DNA from 3 places in the Paenibacillus glycanilyticus genome. Region 2 is predicted to be linked to each of the others. Evidence: riboswitches for the same ligand, from Rfam matches in the RefSeq annotation. Region 2 holds a riboswitch; each other region holds the start of a gene.
The links. Region 2 has a riboswitch for ZMP and ZTP ahead of ACR9FF_RS04560 (bifunctional 5,10-methylenetetrahydrofolate dehydrogenase/5,10-methenyltetrahydrofolate cyclohydrolase). Riboswitches for the same ligand answer to the same signal wherever they lie in the genome.
Positions count from the first base shown of each region.

Region 1: another riboswitch for ZMP and ZTP. It lies ahead of rpiB (ribose 5-phosphate isomerase B); the one in region 2 lies ahead of ACR9FF_RS04560 (bifunctional 5,10-methylenetetrahydrofolate dehydrogenase/5,10-methenyltetrahydrofolate cyclohydrolase).
Region 3: another riboswitch for ZMP and ZTP. It lies ahead of ACR9FF_RS03435 (DJ-1/PfpI family protein); the one in region 2 lies ahead of ACR9FF_RS04560 (bifunctional 5,10-methylenetetrahydrofolate dehydrogenase/5,10-methenyltetrahydrofolate cyclohydrolase).

Region 1 covers NZ_CP195155.1:6,302,367-6,309,646, forward strand. The annotation lists gene glyA (serine hydroxymethyltransferase) at 1-1,166, opposite strand, end outside; gene ACR9FF_RS28430 (TIGR01440 family protein) at 1,190-1,792, opposite strand; gene rpiB (ribose 5-phosphate isomerase B) at 1,908-2,366, opposite strand; ZMP/ZTP riboswitch at 2,467-2,547, opposite strand; gene ACR9FF_RS28440 (low molecular weight protein arginine phosphatase) at 2,634-3,212, opposite strand; gene ACR9FF_RS28445 (manganese efflux pump MntP) at 3,254-3,766, opposite strand; gene ACR9FF_RS28450 (L-threonylcarbamoyladenylate synthase) at 3,882-4,952, opposite strand; gene spoIIR (stage II sporulation protein R) at 5,097-5,846, opposite strand; gene prmC (peptide chain release factor N(5)-glutamine methyltransferase) at 6,343-7,280, opposite strand, start outside.
Region 2 covers NZ_CP195155.1:1,002,858-1,010,137, forward strand. The annotation lists gene ACR9FF_RS04540 (GerAB/ArcD/ProY family transporter) at 1-423, shown strand, start outside; gene ACR9FF_RS04545 (Ger(x)C family spore germination protein) at 420-1,520, shown strand; gene ACR9FF_RS04550 (choice-of-anchor J domain-containing protein) at 1,777-3,852, shown strand; gene ACR9FF_RS04555 (cyclodeaminase/cyclohydrolase family protein) at 3,923-4,561, opposite strand; gene ACR9FF_RS04560 (bifunctional 5,10-methylenetetrahydrofolate dehydrogenase/5,10-methenyltetrahydrofolate cyclohydrolase) at 4,562-5,416, opposite strand; ZMP/ZTP riboswitch at 5,499-5,583, opposite strand; gene ACR9FF_RS04565 (S-layer homology domain-containing protein) at 6,033-7,280, shown strand, end outside.
Region 3 covers NZ_CP195155.1:722,082-729,361, forward strand. The annotation lists gene ACR9FF_RS03395 (ABC transporter ATP-binding protein) at 1-854, opposite strand, end outside; gene ACR9FF_RS03400 (ABC transporter permease) at 877-1,695, opposite strand; gene ACR9FF_RS03405 (ABC transporter permease) at 1,706-2,503, opposite strand; gene ACR9FF_RS03410 (hypothetical protein) at 2,880-3,116, shown strand; gene ACR9FF_RS03415 (NUDIX hydrolase) at 3,123-3,611, shown strand; gene ACR9FF_RS03420 (glutathione peroxidase) at 3,776-4,339, shown strand; gene ACR9FF_RS03425 (hypothetical protein) at 4,430-4,846, shown strand; gene ACR9FF_RS03430 (glycoside hydrolase family 25 protein) at 4,889-5,602, opposite strand; ZMP/ZTP riboswitch at 5,737-5,816, shown strand; gene ACR9FF_RS03435 (DJ-1/PfpI family protein) at 5,869-6,468, shown strand; gene ACR9FF_RS03440 (PadR family transcriptional regulator) at 6,658-6,987, shown strand; gene ACR9FF_RS03445 (DUF2812 domain-containing protein) at 6,993-7,280, shown strand, end outside.

The DNA of each region.
Region 1 (7,280 bases), 1.5 Mb from region 2:
TCTTTCGGGCTCTTCAGCGTCATTGCGATAATTTCGCCGATTGTTTTCATGGCTTTCTCGTCCATGCCGCGGGAAGTGGCAGCCGGAGTGCCAAGACGGATACCGCTTGTTACAAACGGGCTTGTTGGATCGAATGGAATCGCATTTTTATTCGCCGTAATGCCGATCGAGTCAAGAACGTGCTCAGCGTCGCGGCCCGTGATGTTCAGGCTGCGCGTGTCAATCAGCATCAAGTGGTTGTCAGTACCGCCGGAAACGATGTTGATGCCTTCCGCAATCAGCGTCTCGGACAATACTTTTGCGTTGTTGACTACTTTTTGCGCGTATTCTTTGAAGGATGGTTGAAGCGCTTCGCCGAATGCTACCGCTTTTGCTGCGATAATGTGCATCAGAGGACCGCCTTGCGAACCAGGGAATACCGCTTTATCGATTGCCGCTGCCCAAGGTTGACGGCAAAGAATCATGCCGCCGCGAGGACCGCGGAGCGTTTTGTGAGTTGTTGTTGTAACAAAGTGCGCATGAGGCACTGGGTTCGGATGCAGACCTGCCGCAACAAGACCCGCGATATGAGCCATATCCACCATGAACAATGCGCCTACGTCTTGAGCGATTTGGCCAAGCTTCTCGAAATCGATGGTGCGCGGGTATGCGCTCGCGCCGGCAACGATCAGACGAGGACGGTGTTTGAAGGCCGCTTTGCGAACTTCTTCATAGTTGATTGTAAACGTATCTTCTTCTACGCCGTAAGCAACGAAGTTGTACAGAAGACCGGATGCGTTAACCGGGCTGCCGTGCGTCAAGTGACCGCCGTGTGCCAGGTTCATGCCAAGAACCGTGTCGCCTGGTTTGAGGACGGCAAGGTATACCGCCATGTTCGCTTGCGCGCCGGAGTGAGGCTGAACGTTCGCATGCTCGGCGCCAAAAATTTCTTTCGCGCGTTCGCGTGCGATGTCTTCCACAATGTCCACATGCTCGCAGCCGCCGTAGAAACGTTTGCCAGGGTAGCCTTCTGCATATTTATTCGTCAGGACCGAACCCATAGCTTCCAGAACCGCTTCGCTTACGATGTTCTCGGATGCGATCAGTTCGATGTTGTCGCGTTGGCGCTGCAGCTCAAGGCCCATTGCCTTTAATACTTCAGGATCTTGGTTACGTAAGTTTTCCATTGTGAAAAGCCTCCTAAATATAATTAGTCGCAAGTTCCTGACGTCTGCTCTGACGCCAGGCCGCTGTCTTCCAAGGTGTATACCGCGCGTGCTCCGCCAATCAGCTTAGGCCGCGAAAAAGCCATCGTAACATGGGCTGCGCCAATCGACCGGATGGACGGTCTGACCGGAACGGCAACCCGGCGCAGGTGCATGCCGATAAAGGTATCGCCGATATCGATGCCCGCATGCGCCTGAACCGTCTCAACCAGACAAGCGTTAGGCAGATGCCGGAAAGCGTAAGCGGCCATTGAACCGCCTGCCTTCGGAACGGGTACGGCCGCAACCTCGTCCAGCCCGTATTTGTCCGCCGCCTCGCGGGGGAGGACAAGCGCCCGGTTCAAATGCTCGCAGCATTGATATACCGGATAAAAGCCCACGTCCTTCCGGACCGCTTCAATGCCTGCATAGATCTGGGCGGCCGTCTCGACCGTTCCCGAAGTTCCGATCTTATGGCCAAGCACCTCGCTTGTGCTGGTGCCGACAACCAGCAGCTGGCCGGCTCTCAGTCCTCCTGCTACAACAAGTTCCCTTACAATAGTCTCCACATCGGCTGCAATAGTAATGGTTTCCTTTTGATTGTTCATTGTACATACCTCCTATGAATACAAAGAATGATCACACGAATCGCTTAAGGATTAATTACACCGATGGCCAGTTAATTAAGCGGTTAATGATAATTCTTGCTTCGAAAGCATGGACCTAAGGATGAACCGTATACTGCTGCTCGATTTCCTTCACTTTCCGGACACGCCCAACGTGGCGATCGCCGCCAGAGAACGGCGTTTCCAACCAGATGCGGACAATTTCCTGCGCAAGACCAGGGCCGATAATACGCTCGCCCATCGCAAGCACGTTTGTATCGTTATGCTCGCGGGTGGCTTGTGCCGAAAACATATCATGCACCAGCGCGCAGCGGATACCCGGAACTTTGTTCGCCGCGATTGACATGCCGATACCCGTGCCGCAAATCAGAATGCCGCGGTCAGCCTGACCGCCGGCCACTCTGTCTGCCACAGGCAGCGCATAATCGGGATAATCCACCGACTGGCTGCAGTCGCAGCCCAAGTCTTCAATTTCATGACCAAGCGATAAAAGAAACGGAACAATTTCATCTTTCAGACGGTAACCCGCATGATCTGCACCAATTGCAATTTTCAACGCAAAACCCTCCTGCTAGTTGTCGAATCATACGGACTTATTATACCTAAAATCCTCAAAAAGACGAAAAAAGAGCATGACATGCTATCACTAGCATGCTGCTCTTTGCCCAGGCGACCGGCCGTATGTTCCGATGCTCCACCGTGGTTACCCACTTCCGTCGCCAGTTACATCGGAAACCGTCTTTGTTACCTTCATGATAGCTTATTCAACCGTGAAAATCAATCAAATATACGCATAAATCGGGCCTAATTCCGGCATGGAATATCATCCCTTTTGAAGCATTTGAAGGAGGGACTTCAGGCTCTCTTCGATTTCCTTGGCGCAGCTTTCGTACATGCCAAGCGTTCCGCCGAACGGATCGGCAATATCGAAGCTTGGGATCCGGCGCTCCAGCTCCAGAAGACGGGAACGTTCCGCAGTCGACAGCTGCTGGCCCAGCGCCTGCTTCATATGCATCTCCGTATACAGGCGTTCGAGCTCTTCAATGTCTGCCTGAACGGCCGTATCCTGGTTAACGTATTCCTTGAGCGTATAAGCTTTATCCACGGCTTCAGGGAAATAGTTGAGCAAGCCGCGTTTGTGTCCGGCTGTCATCGTCAGAATGAGATCCGCCCATGCAACGGCTTCTCCGCTTAACGCGCGCGACGAGCCGCGGTGCTCGACCGATTTGCCCCGCAGCGTTGTTGCCGCATGCGACGAGATCGGCAGTCCGTCAATGGTAGATACTCCGGCGGAACGAACCTCCAGCGATATCCCCTTCTGCTCCGCCATCGTCCTCAGCATGGCTTCCGCCATCGGCGAGCGGCAGGTATTGCCGGTACAAACAAACAAGATGCGCGTCATGCTGCATTCCCCTTTCTGGTATGGCTGATTCCATTGATGTATTAAAATATAAATAAAAGACCGAAAATGAGCAAGATCGTCCCGCCAAGCGCCTCCCCGTAGCCGCCCAGATTTTCGCTGACCCGGCGCCCAAGCAGCAGTCCCAGTACGGACATTAACCCGCCGAAAAACCCAAACAATAACACCGTCAGCAAAATATCGGCCTCGAACATGCCGAGTGTCACGCCAACGGAGAAGGAGTCGATACTGACGCTGAACGCAAACAAAAACGTTCCGATCGAGGAACGGTAGTCCATCGTCTGGACCGATTCCCCTTTGAGCGAGCTGTAAATCATGTGCCCGCCAAGCAAAAGCAGCAGCACGCCCGCAGCCATCGTGGCAACATGGCCAAGCAGTCCGCTGACAAAATGTCCGGCATATATGCCGCCAAGAGGCATCAGCACATGGAATAACGCGATAATGCTGCTTAACCGGAGCACGTCGCGCAGGCGAATCCCCTTCAGCCCGATTCCGATTCCTAACGAAAAAGCATCCATGCCAAGCGCAACCGCCATAATGATCAGTGTCGCGAATTGTCCGGCATGCAAAGTTGCATCAGTCACGCTATCGCCCCCATGTCCACATCCATTCTTAACCAAGATATGCGGACAAGGGGACAAACATACTACTCTATACGCGGACGATTTGATGCCCCGCCGCTTTCGCCAGACGATTCATCAGAGCAAGTCCGATCCCTTCCTCGGAGCAGCCTTCCGCCCATATGCGCTGCACGCCTTCCGAGTCGAATTGGCGGAGTGCCGCATACAGGTTATGCGCCGCCTGCTCCGGATGCAGCTCGCTGCCGTAACTGAGGATCAGGTCGGCATCATACGCGGCTGCTCTTTCGTCGAAAGTGAGAACACCGGTCTTCACGGGCGTTGTTTTGGCATGATTGAGTTGCTCCTGAATATAACGGACCGCATTCGCCGGTTCGCCCAACACGATCCGAAGATCGCCTTTCGGCGCATAATGCGTATATTTCATGCCCGGCGAGCGCGGCGCCTCCGTCACATCCGGATTCGCTGCCGCTGGAGCATCGATTACCGCCTCCGGAACAGCGCTCTGCAGCTGCTCGGCCGTAATCCCTCCGGGACGGAGAATACGGATGGTATTCGAATCCGGCAGCTCAATAACGGTTGATTCCAGTCCGACGCCCGTCGCGCCTCCGTCTACGATGCCGCTGATTTTTCCTTCCAGATCCTCCAGCACATGCGCTGCAAGCGTTGGGCTGGGCCGGCCGGAGCGGTTCGCGCTGGGAGCGGCTACCGGACAGCCGGATTGCCGAATGAGGGCCAGCGCGGCCGGATGATCCGGCATCCGGATGCCGACGGTCGCGAGCCCTGCCGTAACAAGCGGAGATACCGCGCCTGTGCGTACCGGCAGCACGATCGTAAGCGGGCCAGGCCAGAACTCTTTCATTAGCCGGGTCGCAAGCTCCGGATAAGGAAGCGCAAGCTCCGCCAGCTGATTTTCATCCGCGATATGCACGATAAGAGGATTATCCGACGGTCGGCCTTTTGCCTTGAATATGCCTTCAACCGCCTTTGTGTTCCGGGCATCCGCACCTAGGCCGTATACCGTTTCGGTCGGAAAGGCAACCAGCTCTCCTTCCCGCAGCAGCGCCGCCGCTTCCTCCAATTGTCCGGCCATCGCATCGGCAGGAGCAGCCTCCGCAACCCGCCAAACCTTCGTTGTTGTCATCTCTATCCTTCAATCCCTGCTATTCGAAAGTAATCGTTCGTCGTCTAACTGCCCCCATTATAGCATATACGACCTGAATTGCGGAGCGGCGGCCCTTTGCCGGGCGACTATGCGCCTTGAAAGAACCGCCGCGGGCAGCTTGCATTAGAACAGGCTTTTCAGCCAGTTGATGAATTGCTCAATGATTTCCAGCAGGAAAAACTTCGCTTTTGGCGCTTCGCCTTGCTTGTTCTCGTCTTGCGATTTTTGAACGGAAGCTTCGGATTTGCCTTCTTTGCCGTCAGAAGCTTTTTCGACTTTATCTTTATGATCGGCGGAAGCCGTTTTTACCGTCTCCGCTTTCGCGGCGTCAGCATCCGGGTCGGCTGCGGCGGCTTCGCCGGTTGCCGCATCGATGAAGCACAGCGGCGGGAACAGCACGCACCACCAGTTTTGGCCTTTGCCTTCGCCAAGCGTAATCAGGAGAGCTTCATAGTTGCCTGCGGGATACACTTCGTTGCTGTACATTTTTGTCGGGAACGGAACCTGGCCCAGCTCTGCATGATAGCTGTAATCGAACCCGCGGCTTGTCAGCACGTCAGCTACGATACCATTGATTTCGTCCATATGATCAAGCACCGTTTGGCGCGCTTCTTCAATCGTTTGCGGACCCGTTACCCAAGTATCCATGGCTTTCACCACTGCATCGCGGACAACACGCTTTACGGCCTGGTCGGCAGGGGAGTCCGAATTAGCCAAGATGCGCAGGCGGATGGAATCTTGCGGAATAATCGTATCGACCACAGCCGCATCCGTACGCTGCTGCTCCCAGCTCATCACAAGAACAAACAAAACGATCACCAACAAAGCATATGATTTACGGAAATAAAAAAGGGAATTAGTGCGGTTGATCATAACACAAGCTCCTCTCGATCGCACCCGTCGGTGCATCAGCTTGCGTTCCGGAACGTATCTATCCGTCATTATGTCCGCGTTCCCGGCTCTATAAACCTAGCAGAAACAATGAAAATGATAGAGTTGTTTTCATAACACACGAGGCTGGCGATGGGGAGGGAGTGGGAGCGGGGAATGGCACAGGGCGAGGTGCGGGCAGGGGACTGTAACACGGTTTTTCCGTGTTGCAGCCGGGAATGGCACATGGCACGGGGCGTGGGGCGGGCGTGCGAGCAGGGGACTGTAACGCGGTTTTTCCGTGTTGCAGCCGGGAATGGCGCGAGGCTTGGGGCGGGCAGGAGGCTGTAACGCGGTTTTTCCGTGTTACAGCCGGGAATGGCGCGGGGCGTGGGGCGGGTAAGGGGCTGTAACGCGGTTTTTCCGTGTTGCAGCGGAGTTAACAAAAAACACGCTGCCGGCATCGTATGATGCGCCAGCAGCGTGTTTAATAAAGTTACTATTTTGTGCGGACGGCGATGACATGGCGCTCGATGCCGCCATAGTCGGTAATGATGCGGATGTCGTCCCATTCGCCGACGTTCCGCAGCAGCGCGGCAACGTCCTGGGCTTGGCCCATGCCAAGCTCGAAGGCGACAATACGCGGCAGCTGCGCAAGCGATGGCAGCTGCTCCACCATGCGGCGGTACGGATCCAGTCCGTCCGCCCCGCCGTCCAGCGCGAGGCGCGGCTCGTAATCGCGCACCTCGCGCTGGAGGCCCGCAAGATCATCCGCCGGAATATACGGCGGATTGGACACAAGCACATCGATGCGGATGTCCTCCGCATCGGGTGCCGCCCCTGCGGCGCCGCGCTTCGCAAACGGCGCCAGCAGGTCGCCCTGCACGAACGCCATGCGCCCCGCCGCCTCATGGCGGGCCGCGTTCGCGCGGGCGACCGCAAGCGCGTCCGGCGAAAGATCGGACGCGCATACGCGCCATCCGGGACGCTGCGAAGCAAGCGTCACGCCGATGGCGCCGGTGCCGGTGCCGACGTCAACCACCATCGGCGCTTCAGCCCCGTCCGGCGGCCACAGCTTGTCGGCCGCCTCAAGCACGGCCTCGACGAGCAGCTCCGTCTCCGGCCGCGGAATAAGCGTAGCCGGCGTAACCGTAAACGGCCGGCCGTAGAACCATTCCTCGCCGATGATATACTGCACCGGCTCGCCCGCCGCCTTGCGGCGGATCAGCCGAGCCCATTCCGCGGCATGCTCCGCCGGAAAGGGCTCGCCGAAGTCGCGAAGCATCGCTGACCGCTCGATGCCCAGCACGTGCAGCAGCAGCCGCTCTACATTGGAGCGCGGCTCCATAACGCCAAGCCCCTCCAAAAACGAAGAAGCCTGCATGCAGGCTTCCCTAATGGTAAACGACGGTGCAAAAAACACCCGTTCGTCTGTAT
Region 2 (7,280 bases):
CTAATTATGGGTTATATCTATTTGCCGGTTATGACGTTCGGTAGAGAATTAAGCAAGAGGCTTACCTTCCCGTTTATCTCCAAAATGGACAGTATATCGCATTATTGGATTTTGTTCGAGAATCTTACGGCGATTTTTGTATCGGTGACGATGTTCTATTTGTTTATCATCATTGCTTTGAAGCTCCATGCCATTGAAGAGATGGTCGCCGTTATAATGCCCCGGGCAAACAAACGGTGGATTCATTCAGGCGCATTTCTGGTCGTGTATGCTTCGGCTACTCTCCTAGTCTCCTGGAGAGTAGTAGAGAACATTACGATCTTAACGATCGGTCTAAGGCTCTACGTCATGTTTGTTTTTCCGTTGCTTGGCTTGCTTGCACTGGCTTATGGCCGGAGAGCCGGGAAGGAGGGGGCACTGTGAGCACAAGCGGATATGGACGGGCAATGCTGCTGCTGCTCTGCCTGCCAATCGTTTTTGTTGCGGGATGCTGGGATTCCAAAGATATTGATAATCGCCTAATGCTTGGCGTTATGGGTCTCGAGAAACGCTCCGTCGATTCCCCGCTAAATGTATGGTTCCGGTTTCCGCTTCCCAAGGGAGCGCAGGACGGGACAACGTCCAAGCAAGACTTTTTCACGACGAACCAGTACGGGCAGACGGTATCGGATGCCATGAATAAAGTAAGATACAAGCTGCCCAAAGCGCTTGATCCTTCGTCTACCCGGGCGATACTCCTCGATGAGTCCTTGGCCAAGACAGGCGTGGATCCTTATTTGGAGTTCGCGATCAGAGAGCGGTCCGTCCCGCTGGATGCGGTTGTTGCCGTCATCAGGGGAAACATGGAGCGTATATTCACTCACGCAAATCCAACCGGCGAGCTCACGGGGATTTATACGAAGCTCTTTTTCGAAAAGTACGCCGGAGGCATTCCGAGAAAGAACAGAACGATGCTCTGGGAGGTATACGCGAAGCTGTATAACCCCTTGCATTCGAATCTGATTCCTCTGTTAACGGAGGGAAAGCAGAACTCCTATGTATTGGCAGGGAATGCGATATTCGTCAAAGACAAGCTCGTTGGTGAGTTGAATCTGGATGAATCGCTGCTTTACGAGATTTTCACGCACCGGTTTCATGACTCCGAGGTAGAACTAATGAGCAAATCGGATATCCGTATCGTACATAACCATACCCGTGTAAGCACCTCTTTTAAGGATGGCAAGCCGATTATTCGACTGGATACCTCCCTTGTTACTACGCTCATTGACAGCTCTCGCTATCGGAGACAAAATGCTTCGGAGGTTGTCGCCGAGCTTGAAGCGGATCTGAACGCGCATGCCAAATCGATGTTTGAAAAAACGCAGCGGCTTGGAGCGGATGTGTTCGGTTTCGGCGATCGTTTCCGTATCCGTCTTCAGCCGTCGGAGTACGAGAAATGGCCGGAAATGTTCAAGCATGCGGAGATCAGCTATTCGTTCCGCGTCGATCTGAGAAATACGGGATTGGAGTTTCTCGACTGACGCGTCCTCCGGTAAATAGGAAACCGACCGAATTTGACAAAAGCTAGGGCGTTAGTTATGCGGCACAAGTCTTCCTTACTCTGACATGTATGGTAGCAGCGGCACTTTCGTATATTTTCCTCCTTGTTATGATAGTTGACATAGCGTAAGAATAATCGCAATCAGCCTATACCGGGCTGCTTGTATGATCATTCTTTAAGTTTATGCTTACGCATCAAGTTTTGCTTCGCAGAACTTTTGAGGAGGAGTGTATGTGGTGAAACGCAATCTTTTTGGTCTGATATCGTCGTTTATTCTGGTTGGCGGCCTCCTGGCGCCGGCTGCGGCAACGGCAGCGCCAACAAAGCAGCAAAGCTATAACGCTAATCCCAGCGTACTGGATGTAGGTTCGAAGCTTAGGGCCGATACTTTGGAAAGCGTCGAAGCCGAGGGACGGCTGGATCTGACAGGCAGCGAGGCTTCCGGGAATCCAGGCTCGTCGTCAGAGGCGGCCGGCTTGACGGAAGCGGATGTGGGCACTGTCAAACCGTGGCTCACGAATAACGATGTGAACGGCCAATATTATTTGACGAATTTTACTCTTCGGGCCGTCGGGAAGAGCGGCGAGGTATGGGTAGCGAACAACCTCAAATTCCCGGACGGCGATCCTCGAAACGGCTCCGTTCAAATTACGGACGAGCAGGTACAATACCTGCTGAACGAATTCGAAACGCGCATTTATCCGAAAGAAATCGAATACTTTGCGCCGCCGGCGGAACGCAAAGGAGAAGAGGGGTATAACGGCTTGTACAAGGATGACAGCGGGCGCGTTGTTATTCTGATCGACAACATTAAGGATCAAAGCTACTATGACCCTAACTATCCGAGCTATATCGCCGGTTATTTCTCCCCGACAATCAGCGATTTTGCCGACCGCAACGTGATGACGATAGACAGCCTGGATTGGCTTAACAGAACCGGACCATCCGCAGCAAAGCCCTATCTCTATGAAGGCGTATTTGCCCATGAGTTTCAGCATTTGCTGCACCGGGATACCGATCCTGCGGAAGAAAGCTTCATCAATGAGGGCTTGTCCGATTTCGCCCAGTACATGGTCGGATACGGCCATTCCACGGACCACGTAAACGAATTTTTATCCAATCTCCGCAACTCGCTTACTTTATGGGGCGATCAGTCCGATCTCCAGATTCTTTCCGATTACGGCAACGCGTATCTGTTCCAGCTGTATCTCTATGATCATTACGGTGAGTCGTTTATTCGAACCTTGTTCCATAACCCTAATACCGGTATTAGCGGTGTGGAAGCTGCGCTGACCGAAGCGGGAATCAATAAGTCATTCGCCGACTTATATGCCGACTACATGACGGCCGTTGTGCTCGACAGCGGTTATAAGGGGGATTCCTCCACCTACAAGTTTAATTCCATTGATCTAGCTCCCGACTTTGCTTCTTCGGTTAAGTCGGACAATGTTACGCCTGCATGGGGAACAGACTTCAAGGTGCTTAAGCCCGACTCCAAAATTGATCATCTCTATTTCCAGGGACTCGACTTCCTGCGCACCAACTGGATATCCGTAGAGGATCCCGAAAGAGGGAAGGTCCTATGGAGCAATCAAGGCGACCAGGCAGACAATTTCCTCATCAGGGAACTCGATCTGACCGGTCAGGCAACACCGGAGCTCAGCTTCGATACCAGCTATAATATCGAGGAGCAATGGGATTTCGGCGTGGTGCAAATATCGGAGGACGGAGGAAAGACCTGGACCTCGCTGTCCAACGAGGATACGCGTAGCGATCTGGTCGAAGGAGGCTATCCGAAGACGGCAGCGAATCTGCCGGGCTTCACGGGCAGCTCCGAAGGCTGGAAGACGGAGACCTTTGATCTGTCCGCTTATGCCGGCAAGAAGGTGCTGCTTGGATTCCGTTACCTGACGGACTGGGGCTACAACGAAGCAGGCTGGTACTTATCCAATCTACGGCTGAACGGGACCGTCATTGATCCGATGACGGATACCTCCGGCTTTAAGAGCCTAGAGCAGACGATTGGCCAATACGTCAATTATCAGGTGGAGTTCATTGGCCTTATGAAAAACTACGACAAGCAGAAGGACAAGGAACAGGGCAACCAGGTTAAGGTTATCCGGGTACCTGATCCGATCAACATGTCGGAGTCGAGCCGCATCGAGCTTGCCGACATGCTCCACAGCTCCAAGTACGGCAGTATCATTATGATGACGACTTACGCCGCGCCTGAAGGCACCGTGAGCAGCGTGCCTTACGATTACGACGTTGTCTTAAAGTCTAACGGAAAAAAAGACAAGCCGTCTAAATAAAAAAAATAGAAGAAGACGCCGGGATTCTCCTGGGCGTCTTCTTTTCGTGCGATAGAATATTCATGTTTTTTTATCCGAGGATGCGATTGCGCGTGATTTGAAGGCAGCTGCTTTTCAGTTCCTGAATCTCGTTCATTAGCGAAACTACCTTGTCCGAATAGAGCTGCTTTAGCTCCGCGTCCTTTAACGAGGCCAGATTGATCTCGATCGTCAGCAATGCAGACTGGGCTGCAGCTTCGAACAAAATCGCTCCAATCCCTAGATCGGAGATGACGTTTTTGTTGGAAGACTCCGCAATGCGGCGGGTAAATACCAAGCCTTCCCGGCACACCTCAATGAGACGCAGAGGAACATCAATCGCTTGAATCGCAGCTTCGCGAAGCGCGGTTTTGCGTATATGTTTCTCTTCATCGGAGCTCTTTGGCAGCTTTAGCGCATCCATGTATCCATTAAAAGAAGAGATGTCCGCCTGGAGCAGCTCTTCGCATTCTGTCGTTAAGCGACGCATCTTCTCTATGACTTCAACAATAGTAGATTGAATATCGGCGAACTTCTCACCTTGAGTCAAGTTCCCAACCATTGAAGTCATCGAAGCTGCAAGCGCAGCAATTAATGCGGCTACGCTTCCTCCGCCCGGCGTAGGACTAGCGCTGCCGGCTTGCTCCAGAAAATGACGGATGGAATCATCCCACGAAATCGTTGCAGTCATCTATTTGTCCTCCCCGAGTTGAAGGTCAATAGCCTTCAGCAGATTTTCGTACAGGATAGCCGTCGTTAACGTTCCGACCCCGCCAGGTACGGGGGATACCGCCGCTGCGCTTAATTGAACGCCGATTGCAACATCGCCAATCATTTTACCCTCCGGCGTTTCATTGATTCCGGCATCTATAATGACGAGGTTGGGATGAACCATCTCCTGCGTAACCACGCTTGGGCGGCCAACCGCGACAAAGGCGATTTCGGCATGGCCCAGATGGGAAGCGATATTCGGCGTGCGCGAATGACAGACGGTTACGGTGGCGTTCTCGCGCTGAAGCATATGGAACAGCGGCAGCCCGACGGTCTGGCCGCGTCCCACGAGCGTTACGTTCTTGCCTTCAAGCGTATAACCGTAATGCTTCAGGAGACGAATGCAGGATTGGGGGGTAGCCGGATAGAGACCGGTGTCACCCGTTACCGTAGCAAGCTTGTTATCAGGCGTAACTCCGTCCACGTCTTTCAACGGGGAGATCGCCCTCTCAATGGTGCTTGCCGACAGATGCCGGGGCAGGGGCAGCTCCAGCATAATGCCATGAACGGTTGGATCATTGTTCAATCGGTTAACAAGCTGAAGGAGCTCTTCTTCCGCAACTCCTCCCGGGAACGCGTGGAGAGTAAAAGCTACGCCTAGCTTCTCGGCGATTTTTTGCTTGGCCCCGGCATAATAAGCGGATGCGGGATCTCCTTCGACCAGAATGGTCGCCATATGAGGCTGAACCCCAATCTGCTTCCATTTTTCGACCTTCGTTCTTATTCCTTCGTATACTTGATCTGCTGCTTCCTTCGCTTTCAAGAGCTTCGTCATTCCAATCCCTCCATGCCGTTTTGTTCATGAACGAAAAAAAGTACCTGCGGAAGGCTCGCGAAAAACGCGAGTCTGTCCTCAGATACTTTTCCCAGGCGAACGGAACGTCCAAGCTGCATGCTCCCCCGTGGTTGATTCCACTTTTTTCGCCAGTCGCATACAACGTTATTTTTCTTACTGTATCAAAAGTTTGAAGGAAAGAAAAGTCGGATACCTGTTCTTTTTGTAAGGGCTGAAACAAATTTCACTTGAAAATATTTCAAAAATGAACATATGAAAAAGCAGGATGGTTTACTGCTAAAAAATTAATATTACGATGACAATTGTCGAAATTAACGGTGCTATAATGCAGGTGAGGTAAGGCTAACTCGTTTTTTGGGGATTTTTATAGAATTTTGCGGAAAGGAGTCTATTCTCTTGCAAGTCATAAATAGGAATCAAATAGCCGCGATCCGATAGCTTTTGGCGGGGCGCACGGACCACGGCTTCTGAAGAAACCGGCTTATCGGCGGTTTATTTGCCGTTGATAAGCAAGCCTATTTATTTTATCACAGCTTGGCCTACCTCTGTTAGAAGACTTATTTCCAATATGAATTCATTGAACGGAGGCTTTTAAGTGGGTTATTCGGCGTTAAAAAATAAACGCGTATTCGGCATCGTTTTATCCGTTATGATGCTTCTCACGCTGCTGCAGCCGGGCAGTCTTTTGCCTATGGCATCCGCAGCTTCGGCGGTGACGCTTGCGAAATGGGACGGGACGGGCACGGGTGCAAATGCAGCCGTGGACCTTCCGGCGAACCAAAGCGTTACGCTTGATGTCAACAAAGACAAGAAACTGACGACAACCGCACCAACAGTGGGATTCTCCAACGATAAATCTACTCCTGCCATGTCCGTTGTTAGCGGCAGCGGATGGACGGTAGGGGGATTCTGGCAGACTTCCCTCGTTACGACTGGTTATACGAATCTGAAGGTATCTTCGGTTCAGCGGGGTTCAGCGACAGGGCCAAGAGACTTCCAGCTTCAATATAGCCTAGACGGAGCAGCCTGGAATGATGTTGCAGGCGGTACCGTAAAAGTTCAAAACGATTGGACGACAGGCGTACTGAGCAATGTAGCGTTGCCTTCCCAAGCGGACAATCAGCCGATGGTCTATTTGAGATGGACGCTCGTTGACAATATCTCCGTCCGTGCGGGTACGGGTACATACTCCGCTACGGAAGCTTTCGGGAGCGGAGGCACGAGTCAGATCGAAAACATCGTTGTAGCCGGCGATTCGTCTGACGGTTCCGGCGGCGACGGTGGCGACGGCAGCAATGGCGGCGTACAAGCAACGACGCCTCCGGTCGTTAACAAAATTACGTTCGTGGACGATTACGCGACGCTAAACGGCGATATCGGAGCGGTACCGGCAAATGCGGAAGTGAAAGCTTACGATGCCGACAATACGCCGCTCGGCAATACGACCGCTAACTCGGACGGTTCGTTTGCTCTGACGATCAGCAATCCGACTCATGCGGGAACGGTGACGGTAACCGCTACGGAGACGGGCAAAGAAGAGAGTGCGAAGGTGAACGTATCGGTCGGACAAACTGCCGCGCCGAATGCAGCCAAGATCACTTATTCGAGCTACTCGACCGTGTCGGGAACAGCTTCCGCCGTAGCTGGCGGTTCAGCCGTTACGATCTATTTGGCGGATGGCACAACTCCGGCGGGTTCGACAACAGCCGAAGCGGACGGTTCGTTTACGGCAAGCCTTTCCAATGCGGACGGCAATGCGAAAATTTACGTGACCGCCAAAGCGGCGAACAAGCTGGTCAGCGCTAAAACCGGCGTTGATTTTGCGATTGTGAATCCGAATAAA
Region 3 (7,280 bases), 280 kb from region 2:
AACTGGTACCAGATTTTCAGCCCTTCCTGCTTGATAACGGTGGCATGCGGAGTGGTGAGATCGTCGGCAGGCTCGTGAAGCTCCACAACCAGCAAGCGGTGAGGAGTAAGCTTATGGATAATGGAGCCGATAGGACCATCCTCTACAAGCTTGCCGTTATTAACGACAATAATTCTACTGCAGAGCTGCTCTACGTCATCAAGATCGTGAGTGGTCAGAATAACGGTAACGCCGCGGGTACGGTTAATCTCCTTAATGAAGTTGCGGATCGCATGCTTCGCGTCGGCATCCAGCCCAATCGTAGGCTCGTCGAGGAACAAGACCGACGGCGAATGCAGCATGGCCGCCGCGATATCGCCGCGCATGCGCTGGCCAAGCGACAGCTGGCGCACCGGCGTATTGATGAATTCCTGCAGCTTCAGCACGTCGGTTAAAATGGCTAGATTGTCGTCGTAGGCTTGTTGATCAATCTGGTAAATCCGGCGCAGCAGCTCAAAGGATTCCCCGAGACGCAAATCCCAATACAGCTGCGTGCGCTGCCCGAATACAACGCCAAGCTTGCGGACGACGGCCTTCCGGTCGGCTTGCGGAGAGATGCCGCATACCTTGATGGAGCCCGAGGTCGGATGGAGGATGCCGGTCAGCATTTTGATGGTGGTGCTTTTGCCGGCGCCATTTGGTCCGATATAGCCGACAATCTCTCCGGGCGCGATGGAGAAGCTGATGCCGTTTACGCCGTTAAATTTCGTTTTTTTCGGGAAAAGAAGACTCTTGATCGAGCCGCGCAGCCCGCTTTCTTTTTTTACGATTATATATTCTTTCACGAGATCCTTAACCTCAATAACGGTTTCCATTCCAGTCAGATCCCCCTATGGTTTAAGAGCCTGCGCTCTCGTAATTTTTCATGCCGAATTTAAAGATGCCGCCCGCAATCAGGAAGCAGATCACGCCCACGAGCGGTGTCCACAGCGCAAAGCTTAGCGGGAGGTCGAGGCCGCCGCTGTCCGCATTCAGAAATTCCGCGGCAGGATAGAAGCTGATGAAGCCGATTGGGATGATGAAGGTGAATAACGCCTGCAGGAAATACGGATACATGCTAAGCGGATACATGGTTGCGCGCTCGAGCATCGTCAGGGCGAAGCCAACCATGGAGCCGTTGCGCTTGGTCCAGAATGCGATCGTTCCAAGACTGGTGAACAGCGCGGCACGGATCAGGATACCGCCGATCAGCACGAGAATCAGCTTGCCGATGTTCGCGAGGGTCCAGTCAAAGCCGGCGATATCGGCCCCATAGAGGAAGATGATAACGCCCGGTATGCAATCGATTAACCCGATAAAATTCACGTAGCTCGCAACGAGCTGGAAGAAAACGTTCATCGGTCGAAGCAGAAGACGGTCGAAGCCGCCGTTGATGACCATATGGTCGATACTCCACGTATTGATGAAGAAGACGACAAAAATGCCGTGGCTGATCAGGCCAAGTCCATACAAAAAGGTAAGCTGCGGGAAATCCCAGCCGTTAAGCGCCTGGAAGCGGTCGACGATAATCTTGAGCATCCAGATGCCGGAGAAGTATTGAATCGGAATCATGAGGAGCCAGCTGAACAGGAACAGCGGATACTCCAGCTGCCGTTGCACGGCGAGACGCGCCCAGCAGGAAGCGACGGAAACATAATGCTTGATCGTAGATACCATAAGGACGTTCTCACCCTCCCTGGATTAACGTTTTTTTCTTCGTGCGCGCCCAACCGGCTGCCAGGATCAGATACAATACCGCGATCCAGACGGCTTGAACAGCCATGGAGGTTAAAGCTTCGGACATGCTTGTGTTGCCGATATAAATGCCGAGCGGAGTCTGGTACGTGTATTGGAACGGAAGAAATTTCGAGACGGTCTGCACCGATTCCGGGAAAAACCACAGCGGCACGATACTGCCGGACAATACGCGGACGATAGCGTCCTTGACATTCCCCATGTTGCCAAGCTCCATCACCCAGAACGCAATCAGTCCGATAAGCGCGCTAAGCAGCCATAGAATGGCGTAGCTTAACAGGCAGCTTGGAAGGAAGAGCAGGAAGCTCCCGAAGGAAGCGGGCCACGGAATGCCAAAAAAGATGGAGGCAAATGCGACTAGCGGAAGCGCCCTGTTTAACAAGGAGCTGAGCATTTCTCCGATATCTTCGGCCAGGTAGCAGGCAAAAAGAGGGATAGGACGGTAGAAGTCGGTCACAATTTGGCCTTCCCGTATTTTGTAATAGATGGTATTCTGTACGTCGCATACGAAGATGGTAGAGATAATGATCGAGAGAATGGTGTAGGTCGTAATATCCTGCAGGCTAAGCGATTCTACCGATCCGGAGCCGCCTTTGTAAGCCGTCTGCCATAAGAATACGGAAGCCAGCATCAGAATAAGATTGGTTGCAACGGAAGTGAACACTTCAAACCGGTAAGTCAGATTAACGAGAAGCTTCATTTTCGTTATGTACCAGTAAGCTTGAAGCATATTAACCCCCTTAAAAGTGACTTGATATGTAAAATATTACAATTACAATGCTCTTATATTAATCGATTTCAATCCCGCAGGCTACGGATATTTTTAATATAGTTATTTATAAGGTTCGGCCTAAAATTGCAGGGGAGGCGTAACGGAAGTGGCAATGATTCTGATCATTCTTATCGTGGCATTTTATTTAACTTTGTTGAACTTTAAACGGTTTAGGAAGCTGGCCAAAGGCTTGAGATGGCTCTTGTATGCTTTAATGCTTTTCCTAATATGCGACGGCATTTATTCCTCTGCGAGGCACTTTAATCCCGATAATGCCGTTAATAGTCTTATTCCCAGCCTCTGCATGGCACTGCTGATTGAAGGAGCGCGATATGTGTTTAGAAAAAGGCGTGACCATGAAAAGAACTGGTCTGTGGATGATTATCCGATCGAATACATTTGCCGGAAAGGAGCGGGCATCCCGTGGGAAGCAAGCGTTAAGGATTGGCAGGAGATGAAGGGAACTGGCGAAGACCGGGAGCAGGCTTACCTGGACCTGGTCAAGAAGTTTAATGCCTTTAAAAACGAAGGGAATCAGCTGCCTGAACCATTAAGTTTAAAAAGGAGATAAGGGATCATGCTAAACCTAAAGATAACCGACAGTGATCTTATAGGAGGCGACCTGGCGTATCTGGATATCGTCTCGCGTTATGCCGCAAGGGGAGTGCTATTCAACGATCATGGACAAGTTGCGATGATGTATATGGCCGAGCTTGATCTCTACAAGCTGCCCGGCGGTGGAATGGAGGAAGGCGAGTCCCCCGAGGATGCTTTTGTACGGGAAATAAAAGAGGAGACCGGTTGCGAAGCGGATGTAATCTGCAGGCTTGGTTTTGTGGAGGAGCATAAGAATCGGAACGGGTTTCTGCAGCATTCGCATTGTTATCTGGCAAAAGCGCGGCATGGCGCGGGTGAGGCTGCTCTCACGGAAGCCGAAGAACAGCTCGGAATGTCCGTTCAATGGCTGTCTGCCACACAAGCGCTGGATATTATGGAAAAAGCAGTGGCGGGCGGCGGCGATAATCACGCCAAGCTTTTTATGCTGATGCGCGACCGGATTATCTGAAAGAAGCTGTGAAGTTCATGGAGAGAGAAGGCTTTTTATAAGCCTTTTTTCCAATATATACTTTATTGAAATTGCCTATGAAGATTATTGTTTTTATATATTATTCAAATAGGCTTCTTGGTTATATGATGGATTAAATATAAAAAAGGGGAGAGGGATTAATGATGAACAAGTCCATCTATGACATTCAGGTTAATGAGATAAATGGGGAGTCTATTCATCTGTCTGCTTTTTACGGCAGGGTTCTTCTAATCGTAAACACAGCAAGCCAATGCGGCTATTCCAAGCAGTTCGAAGGCCTGCAGCATTTGTACGAAAAATATTGGATGCACGGCTTCGAAATACTGGGTTTCCCGTGCAATCAGTTCAACGGCAAAGAGCCCGGGAGCAATGCGGAGGTGGAAGAGCATTGCCGGCGTAATGCCGGAGTAACCTTCTCGCTGTTTGAAAAGGTAGAGATCCGCGGTGAATCCGTTCATCCGCTCTTTCAGTATTTGACGGAGCAGGCGCCTTTCGGGGGCTTTGACGCGGGTAATTCCGATGAGCTGTGGATGAAGAATTTTCTCCAGCAGAATCATCCGGACCTGTATGAAGGCGACGGCGTAAAGTGGAATTTCTCCAAGTTCCTTGTTAACCGGGAAGGTAAGGTTATCGCCCGATTCGAACCTACGACGCAGCCAGCCGATTTGGAACTGGCCATCGAGGAGGCATTATCCTCGGAGCAATAAGTCTAATTATTGCGAAAATAGTAAAGAGGCAGGATAAACATGCGTCCCGGAGAAGTTTCTCTGTAGAAAAATTTGAGGGAGGCATTCGCATTGAGCAAGCTTTTGAAGGTAGCTATGGCGGTTACTGCTGTTTTTGCGCTGCTTATGCAACCGGTCTCGGCTTCGGACAAAACAACCAAATTCAAAGTAACGCTTGTCAGCGTGGAGCTGGTTGAGAATAACCATGTCGGTAACGAGTGGTTGACTAAGGCTTACGTGAACGGCAAGGAAGTACAAAAAAACAAAAGTATCACCCTGAGCTTGAAATCGACGGACAGCATTAAGCTGAAGGCATATGCCGAAGAGCAGGATAAAATTCCCGATAGCAATTCAGCCAATGATACGGTAAAAGCATCTTCTATCACAAAAACCGTCAATAAAGCGTTGAAGGTCGTTGTGACGGAGAACCGCGGCAGGTATTCGGGGAATACGGCCGAGTGGAAGTTTACCTATAAAATCGAAAAGTAATCCGTCAGCCGATGCTTCCCAAGAAGTTTCGGCTTCTATTTTTTAGCGCTCAAACCTTGCCTTAAATTGCTCGTAGTCTCCGTTAAAAACGTTAATATCGACGTACGAGTCGATGCCTGGGATAAGACCCCGGTTGTTGTATTGCCAGAATAACCAGCTGCGGTCACCTCGTAAACGCGGATGCTTGACGATATCCCTGATCCAGATTTCGTAATCCTTGAAGCTGCCTGCTATATAGGTATTAAAGGTATCGTAAGTGACATACAAGATAGGCTTCTGCTTATAATGCTCCTCCAGATGGCTGGAGAGGATGGTCAGTTCCCGCTGAATGAGGGCGACATCCTTATCAAGAGCAATCTCGATATCGATAACAGGCGGGAGATTGGCGGACTCATTGGGTACCTCTTCGATAAAATGCGCCGCCTGCTGGGCGCCGGTGCTCTGCGTCGTGAAAAAATGATAAGCGCCGGTCCTCATCCCTTGGCTTCTGGCTTGCTCCCAATTCGATTTGAAGTCCTTATCCGTCATATCCTTTCCTTCGGTTGCCTTGATATAGACGAACCGCCATTTGCCGCTGCCGGCAACCTTGCCCCAATCAATCTCGCCCTGATAGTGGGACACATCGATTCCCCGAATCTTGTATTTAGACGCGAACAGGTTGTTATGCCAAATGATGCCCTTATATTCCAATACACCGGCGATCACGAAGATCAGCAGTATACATGCGGTGCTTATCTGCCATCTTTTTAGCTTCATAGCCACCTATCCTTTGTTCCTGCCCTTAATTTTACTTTGAACATTCCGATACATAGACGTCAGCATGTCCTTATTTGTTTCCGCAAAATTTAACTTGCCCCGCGCATATGCCCGGTTTATGATAAAAGTAAATATCTGGTATGTGCAACTGGCGTAAACGTGGAGAACCACGAGGGAGCACATATGTCATGAGCCGTACGCCTGGGCAGAGTATCGTTTCTCGTGAAGAGAGGCGATGCTCTTTTTTATTGGGGAGGATGAAGCGGATGCAGAAGAGAAGGAATGTAGCTATTCTGATCTATGACAACGTTGAAGTGCTGGACTTTACGGGACCGTTTGAAGTGTTTATTACGGGCAGCAATCGCGGGCAGGATTTCCATGTGTTCACCGTTGCGGAGAATAACAGTCCCGTTACGGCCTTAGGCAATCTGAGCGTCAATCCGGCCTATACCATTCACGACTGTCCCAAGCCCGATATCGTGCTTATTCCCGGCGGCTGGGGCTCCCGTCAGGAAATGCACAACAAGGTGCTGACCGATTGGATCAGGAAATGCGCTGACGAGTCGGAGCTGCTGCTATCCGTCTGCACGGGTGCGCTGCTCCTTGCGAAGGCGGGAGTGCTGGAAGGGCTGAAGCTGACGACGAATCGTCTTGCAACCGAGGAGTTAAGGCAGGTCGCTCCGGCATCCGCCGAAATCTCCGAGACCGCCAGATATGTGGATAACGGAAAAATCGTCATGTCCGCCGGCATTTCGGCCGGCATAGACATGTCACTCTATGTCATCAGCCGCCTTCTTGGCGAGGAGAGAGCCTTGCATACCGCAAAACTAATGGAATACGATTGGGTGCCAAAAGAGCATTCCTGATGCACTTTGGCAATGATGAAAGAAACCTATCAGAGCATGTCGAGATTCTCGGCATGTTCTTTTTTGTGAGATTTGTTTTGATAAATTTTCCATAAAATATATTGACAGTCGATATATCGAGACTTAATATATAAGCATAAGATATATCGACAGACGATATAGTTCGAGTGGTGGGAAGGATGATAAGACATGAAAGAGATGCTGCCGCTTACCGAGGCGTTTTATTATATCCTGATCGTTCTCTATACGGAGCCATCACATGGATACGGCATTATGCAGGATACCGAGAAGAGAAGCGGCGGGCGCGTAAAGCTTGGTGCAGGAACTTTATATACGGCGCTTAATACCTTGCTGGGCAAAGGGCTGATTGAGCAATATCCCGTTCCGGAGGGAGCGGACTCGCGCCGCAAAATGTATGCCATTACGGAGAACGGCATGCTGGTAGTCGAAGCGGAGATCGCAAGACTGGAAGAGCTTCTGAACGTAGGGCGACAAGCTCTGATTACGAAGAAAGGGTGAGGCGGATGAGCGACAAGCTGATTAAGCGGCGCCGGCTGACGATGAGCTGGAACTTTGAGAAGGAAGAGCAATGGCTTAACGAGATGTCCCGTGACGGAATGCATTTCAAGAAGGCGAGTATGGCAAGCAGCTTCTTCGCGAAGGATGAATCGGTCCGGTATACGTACAGACTGGATTACCAGACCGGGCAAAAACTTGGAAGCAGCAAGTTTCAGGAGTATATTGATTTGTATCAGGACGCAGGCTGGGAATATGTCAGCTCTTACGGCTCGCTCTGGCATTATTTTCGCAGG